2 regions of the Salininema proteolyticum genome follow, and region 1 is predicted to be linked to the other one. Evidence: riboswitches for the same ligand, from Rfam matches in the RefSeq annotation. Region 1 holds a riboswitch; the other holds the start of a gene.
The links. A riboswitch is a leader RNA that binds a small molecule or an ion and turns the genes downstream of it on or off. The one in region 1 is predicted to bind glycine.
Positions count from the first base shown of each region.

Region 2: linked by a shared signal. The riboswitch ahead of gcvP (aminomethyl-transferring glycine dehydrogenase) and the one ahead of gcvH (glycine cleavage system protein GcvH) in region 1 are both predicted to bind glycine.

Region 1 covers NZ_JBHUNX010000001.1:643,338-646,815, forward strand. The annotation lists gene ACFTE1_RS03015 (sensor histidine kinase) at 1-62, opposite strand, end outside; gene ACFTE1_RS03020 (S66 peptidase family protein) at 344-1,321, shown strand; glycine riboswitch at 1,448-1,539, shown strand; glycine riboswitch at 1,541-1,636, shown strand; gene gcvH (glycine cleavage system protein GcvH) at 1,688-2,062, shown strand; gene glyA (serine hydroxymethyltransferase) at 2,064-3,338, shown strand; gene ACFTE1_RS03035 (L-serine ammonia-lyase) at 3,338-3,478, shown strand, end outside.
Region 2 covers NZ_JBHUNX010000001.1:1,841,503-1,844,980, reverse strand. The annotation lists gene gcvP (aminomethyl-transferring glycine dehydrogenase) at 1-1,165, opposite strand, end outside; glycine riboswitch at 1,257-1,347, opposite strand; gene ACFTE1_RS08605 (MerR family transcriptional regulator) at 1,459-1,989, opposite strand; gene ACFTE1_RS08600 (bifunctional nuclease family protein) at 2,249-2,737, opposite strand; gene ACFTE1_RS08595 (FHA domain-containing protein) at 2,960-3,400, opposite strand; gene gcvH (glycine cleavage system protein GcvH) at 3,434-3,478, opposite strand, start outside.

The DNA.
Region 1 (3,478 bases):
GTGAGGACGAGGGCCTCGGCGCCGAGGGCGCGGCCCAGCCGGCGGGCCGTCCTGTCGCCCATGCCGTCGGCGAGCGTCGCGTCGAGATCGCGCAGCAGCCCCCACAGTTGGGGCAGCTGAGTCGATGTGCGAGACCTCTTCGTGAACACACGTCGATGGTAATCCATGCCACTGCGGCGGCGGAGAACCGCTCGGCCCTTCCGGAAACCTCGTGCGGACGTTTGTGGAAACCCGGCGGACATTGCTACCCTCCAGTTCGCGAACGAAAGGAACGCACATGGAGCACAACGAAAGACACCACGGAGTATTCTCCCGCCGACTCCTCTTCGGAAGCGGCGCCGCCATGGCCGCCGCGACCGTCCTCCCCGCCCCGGCGTCGGCCAAGGGCCACACCGAGATCACGCGGCCGCCGGCCCTCCGGCCCGGAGACCTCGTCGTCGTCCCCTCGCCGGCCGGACCGACCGACGCGGCCGCCGTCGAGAAGGGCGTCGCGCTCCTGGAGAGCTGGGGACTGGAAGTCGAACTCACCCCGCACGCCCTCGGCCGCGACGGCTACCTCTCCGGGACCGATGAAGAGCGGACCGCGGACCTCGAATACGCCTTCTCCCACCCCGACGCCAAGGCCGTCATCGCCACCCGCGGCGGCTACGGATCGACCCGCATCCTCGACCGCGTCGACTACACCGGCCTGCGCGACAAGCCCAAACTCGTGGCCGGATACAGCGACATCACCGCCCTCCACGCCGCCGTCCACGCCCGGGCCGGCCTGGCCACCCTGCACTCCCCGATGGTCGCCTGGGCCGACGGCAACACCGACGCCACCGCCGAAGCGCTGAAGAACGCCCTCATGACCGCCGACCCCGTCCGCCTCGAACGCGACGACGCCGAACCGACCGCCGACGTCCTCGTCCCGGGACGGGCCGAAGGCCGGCTCCTCGGCGGCAACCTCTCCCTCCTCGCCGCCGAAATCGGCAGCCGGAACTTCCCCGACCTGGACGGCGCGATCCTCTTCCTCGAAGACGTCGGCGAAGAACGCTACCGCGTCGACGGCCTCCTCACCAGCCTCATCCGCTCCGGACACCTCGACGGCGTCGCCGGCTTCGCCATCGGCCAGTTCCTCCCCGCCTGGGGCGACGAACCCGGCGAAGGAGAATGGACCATGGCCGACGTGATCACCGACCGCCTCGCCGGATACGGAGTCCCGATCCTCGGCGGACTCAAACTCGGCCACGGCGACGACCCCAGAGTCGCGCCCCTGGGCACGGAAGCGGAAATGGACGCCGAAACCGGCGTCCTCACCGTCGAGTCCGCCCTGCGATAAGACGCTCACCCGGGGCGGCACCAGGATGGACGCGCCTCCCCGAGGTGACCTATACTGGCCGCAGACCGCCGGCGAAGGTGCCGCGAGACACCCAGTCGGCGCTGCGCAACTTCATACAGCGCCGTTCGAGCCGGAGCGGGAGAGCGCTCGCCGCGAGCGGGCCGCCGAAGGAGCAACACTCTCCAGAAACTCTCAGGTATAAAGACCGCTTCGGCAAGGCGAACTCTGAAAAGACGGGGCCAGACGCCCCGCGCCCACGGTGCAAGCCGCCACTCGGCGGTGAAGCTCTCAGGTACCGATGACAGAGCGGGGAGGAGTCCGACGATCCCTGCCGGCCCTCCCGGCCGCCATCGAAGCGAGAGCCCTATGACCGTTCCCAAGCACCTCAAGTACACCTCCGAACACGAATGGCTCGACGTGAGCGGCGAGACCGCCACCGTCGGCGTCACCGAACACGCCGCCGAACTCCTCGGCGACGTCGTCTTCGTCGACCTCCCCGAGGCCGGCGACACCGTCGACGGCGGCGAGGTCTGCGGAGAGATCGAGTCCACCAAGTCCGTCAGCGACCTCTACGCCCCCGCCGACGGCGAGGTCACCGGGGTCAACGAGGAGGTCGTCACCGACCCCGCCCTCCTCAACGCCGACCCCTACGGCAAGGGCTGGCTGTTCACCATGAAGATCACCGGAGAGACCGAACTCCTCGACGCCGCCGCCTACGAGGCCCTGACGGAGGGAAACTGACATGACGCTCAACGACCAGCCCCTGGAGCAGCTCGACCCCGAGATCCACGCCGCCATCGGCGCCGAACTCGGCCGCCAGCGCGACACCCTCGAACTGATCGCCAGCGAGAACTTCGCCCCCTCCGCCGTCATGGAGGCCCAGGGCTCCGTCCTCACCAACAAGTACGCCGAAGGCTACCCCGGCCGCCGCTACTATGGCGGCTGCGAACACGTCGACACCGTCGAACGCCTCGCCATCGACCGCGTGAAAGAACTCTTCGGAGCCGAGTACGCCAACGTCCAGCCCCACTCGGGCGCACAGGCCAACGCCGCGGCCATGGTCGCCCTCCTCGAACCGGGCGACACCATCCTCGGCCTCGACCTCGCCCACGGCGGCCACCTCACCCACGGCATGCGCCTCAACTACAGCGGCAAGCTCTACAACGTCGTCCCCTACCACGTGGGGGAGAAGGACTTCCGCGTCGACATGGCCGAAGTCGAGCGCCTCGCCCTCGAACACCGGCCCAAGCTCATCGTCGCCGGATGGTCGGCCTACCCCCTCCACCTCGACTTCGCCGAGTTCCGCCGCATCGCCGACCTCGTCGGCGCCTCCCTCATGGTCGACATGGCCCACTTCGCCGGACTCGTCGCCGCCGGACTGCACCCCAACCCGGTGCCGCACGCCGATGTCGTCACCACGACCACCCACAAGACCCTCGGCGGACCTCGCGGCGGCGTCATCCTCACCAACCGCGCCGACCTCGCCAAACGCCTCAACTCGGCCGTCTTCCCCGGCCAACAGGGCGGCCCCCTGGAACACGTCATCGCCGCCAAGGCCGTCTCCTTCAAGGTCGCCGCCTCCGAAGAGTTCCGCGACAGGCAGGAACGCACCCTCGAAGGCGCCCGCATCCTGGCCGGCCGCCTCCTCGCCGACGACGTCCAGGACGCCGGCATCACCGTCCTCACCGGAGGCACCCAGGTCCACCTCGTCCTCGTCGACCTCCGCGACTCCGAACTCGACGGCAAGCAGGCCGAGGACCGCCTCCACTCGGTGGGCCTCACCGTCAACCGCAACGCCGTCCCCTTCGACCCGCGGCCCCCGATGGTCTCCTCCGGACTGCGCATCGGCACCCCCGCCCTCGCCACGCGAGGATTCGGCGCCGACGAGTTCACCGAGGTCGCCGACATCATCGCCGCCGCCCTGACCGAGAAGCCCACCGACGAGACCACCGCGAGCCTGCGCGGCCGCGTCGCCGACCTGGCCAAGGCCTTCCCGCTGTACCCTGGAGCGAAATAATGCCGCTGAGCACCTTCGACCTCTACTCCATCGGGATCGGGCCCTCCTCCTCCCACACCGTCGGCCCCATGCGGGCCGCCAAACGGTTCGTCGACGCCATGGACGAGGACGGGACCCTCCCCGACGTCGCCCGCGTCAAG
Region 2 (3,478 bases), 1.2 Mb from region 1:
CGGTCACGGCGACGGTGTCGAAGGCGCTCTCCCCGGCGGGGGCGAAGCCCGCGGCGGTCAGGCCGGCGTGCAGGCGCGCGGTCTTGGCGGCGATCTCCTGGGCGATGACCCGCAGGCCCGCCGGGCCGTGCCAGACGGCGTACATCGAGGAGATCACGGCCGGCAGCACCTGGGCGGTGCAGATGTTGCTGGTGGCGCGGTCGCGGCGGATGTGCTGTTCGCGGGTCTGCAGGGCCAGGCGCAGGCCGGGACGCCCGTCCGCGTCCTTGCTGACGCCGACCAGGCGGCCGGGCAGCTGGCGCTCCAGGCCCTTGGCGACCGACATGTAGGCCGCGTGCGGCCCGCCGAAGCCCAGCGGCATGCCGAGGTTCTGGGTGGTGCCCACCGCGATGTCGGCACCCCACTCCCCCGGCGCGGCCAGGAGCGTGGCGGCCAGCAGGTCGCAGCCGGCGGCCAGGTAGCCGCCCTTGGCGTGCACGGCCTCGGCCAGGGCGGACCAGTCGTCCACCGCCCCGTCGAGGGCCGGGTACTGCACATAGGCGCCGAACAGGGCCTCGGGCAGGGCGGCGGGGTCGGTCAGGTCGGCCACGTGCAGGGTGATGCCGACCGGCTCGGCGCGGGTCTTGAGGACCTCGAGGGTCTGCGGCAGGACGCGGGAGTCGACGGCGAAGACGCCGGACTTGTCCTTGCGGGCGCCGCGGCGGGCCAGCAGCATGGCCTCGGCGGCGGCGCTGGCCTCGTCGAGGAGGCTCGCACCGGACACCGGCAGGCCGGTCAGGTCGGAGACCATGGTCTGGAAGTTCAGCAGCGCCTCGAGGCGCCCCTGGCTGATCTCGGGCTGGTAGGGCGTGTAGGCGGTGTACCAGGCCGGGTTCTCCAGGACGTTGCGGCGGATGGCCGCGGGCATCAGGGTGTTGCGGTACCCCTGGCCGATGAGGCTCTTGACCCGCCGATTGCGGTCGGCGTAGGACTTGAGGGCCTCCTGCGCGCCGGACTCGGAGAGCGCCGCGGGCAGCGCCAGTCCGTCGCGAGAGCGGATGACCTCGGGCATCGCGGTGCCCATGAGGTCTTCGACCGAGGACGCGCCGACGGTCTTCAGCATGGCGTGGCGGTCGGCTTCGGACAGTCCGATATGACGGGATACGAAAGGACCAAGGGACGACATAGAGCCTCCAGGTGGTGGAAAACAAGCATGGCCGGTTCGGGCAGCGTTTGTTCTCCTCAACTGTCACCGCGCGCGGCGGCTTCCAGTTCAGCCATTCCATACAGTCCGGGTACCTGAGAGCTTCGGAGGAGCACTTTCCCCTTCGGTGCCGCGTCGGACGCGGTCTCTCCCGTACGGATGTTCGGCTTGGGCGGGCGCCGTGCCCGCTTAACCCCATCGTAGTGCAGAGAAGGCCCTGGATGTCCTCCGGGACACACACGTAGGACGAATCCTCGTGTTCCCGGGTCGTCGCCTCAGCTCTGGTCGGCCCCCTGCGCCACCGGGGTCTGCGGCGCCGCGGCGGCGGGCTGTCCAGGGGGAACGACCGGGACCTCCGCGCAGGAGAGCGTCGAGAGGCGGTTCATGACCTCGCTGATCGACTGCTTGACGGCGATGCCGAACACACCCTGGCCGCCGCGCATGAGATCGATCACCTCGCCCGCGGTGCGGCACTCGTACACCGACGACCCGTCGCACAGCAGCGTGACCTCGGTGAGGTCCTTGACGCCCCGGCGCTGCAGGACGTCGACGACCTTGCGGATCTGGCGCAGCGAGACGCCGGCGTCCAGCAGCCGCTTGATGACCTTCAAAAAGACCACGTCGCGGAAGGAGTAGAGGCGGTTGGATCCCGACCCGGTCGCGGGACGGACGCTCGGCTGGACGAGGCCCGTGCGGGCCCAGTAGTCGAGTTGGCGGTAGGTGATCCCCACGGCGCGGCAGGCGGCGCGTCCCCTCCAGCCGCGAATGACCCTGATGGGATCGCGGACCTCTCCTCGAACTTCCACGTCTACCTCCGCACCTTTGGACGACCGCGCCCGGAATCGGACTCCCGGGCGCTTCTGCGCCGAACATGAGCTTTTGAAGGTGAGACTATCGCCTGCGGGGGTCCCGGGTGAGTTAAATCGGTATTTCTACCTGTGTCACCCTTTAATGGACACTGGGGACGGTGCCCGGGAGAACCCGGTGGGAGCGGGGCCCGGCGAGCGCCGCTCCCCAGTGGACGCCGGAGCCGGTCCGGACACGCCGCCGGCGGCGGGCCGGCCTTCAGGCGGGCCCGCCGGGGCCCGACTCCTCCTCGAAGTCCTCCGGCTCGACCTCGGAGAGGAACCGTCGGAAGCGCTCGACCTCTTCCTCTTCGGAGTCGGGGAGGTTCACCCCGGCCGCGTCCAGCACCTCGTCCGAGCACAGTATCGGGACGTGGGAGCGCAGGGCCAGGGCTATGGCGTCGGAGGAGCGCGAGGACACGCGGGTCTCGCCGTCGATGACCAGCTCGGCGAAGAAGACCGCCTCCTTGAGGTCGACGATCTCGACTCGGTCGAGGGTGGCCCCCAGCGTCTCGATCACGTCGCCCAGCAGGTCGTGGGTCAGCGGGCGGGGAAGGGGCGTCTCATTGTGGTGATAGGCGATCGCGGCGGCCTCGACCGTCCCGATCCAGATGGGGAGGTAGCGGTCCCCCGCCGTCTCGTGCAGTAGAACCACCGGCTGCTTGCTGGGGAGTTCGACCCGGACGCCCACGACATCCATTTCCTTCACGGCGATCAACCATCCGTCCATCGTTTGCTCACCTTCAGCCTACAAGCCCGCGGCGGCTGTGGGAACCGGAGGCCGAGACGCCCGTGTCGGCCTCCGGTACGGCGAAAGGCGGGGAGGGAGCCCTCCCCGCCTTTCGCTCGGCGTCTCTCTTCGCGCTCCGGAGTGGGGTCCGGGGCGGCGGTGTTCCGCGGCGCGCGGCGGCGCCGGGAGCTCAGGGGCGTCCTACTGGCCCGGGACGGGCCGGGGACCCCCGACGAACTCGAGGCGGAACTTCCCGATCTGGACCTCGTCGCCGTGGCCGAGGGTCGCGGTCTCGACCCGCTCGCGGTTGACATAGGTGCCGTTCAGGCTGCCCATGTCGCGGACGGTGAAACCCGAGGCGTCGCGGTGGAACTCCGCGTGGCGCCGCGAGACGGTCACGTCGTCGAGGAAGATGTCCGAATCGGGGTGACGTCCGGAGCTGGTCACTTCATTGGTGAGGAGAAAGCGGGCTCCGGAGTTGGGACCCTTCTTGACCACCAGCAGCGCGGTGCCGACCGGCAGCGAGTCCGCCGGCTGCGGTCCCTGGGCGTCGGCTCCGCCCTCTCCCGCCTGGTTGATGTCGGCCAGGTCCATCGTCGCCGTCACATCCGGCGGCGGAAATTCTTCGTTCGCACGGCTCATCAGTAGTCTCCTCGTCTACGCTCTAACAACTCGCTACTCGGTAAGCTTGGCATACGCGGCGGCGTCGAGCAATTCACT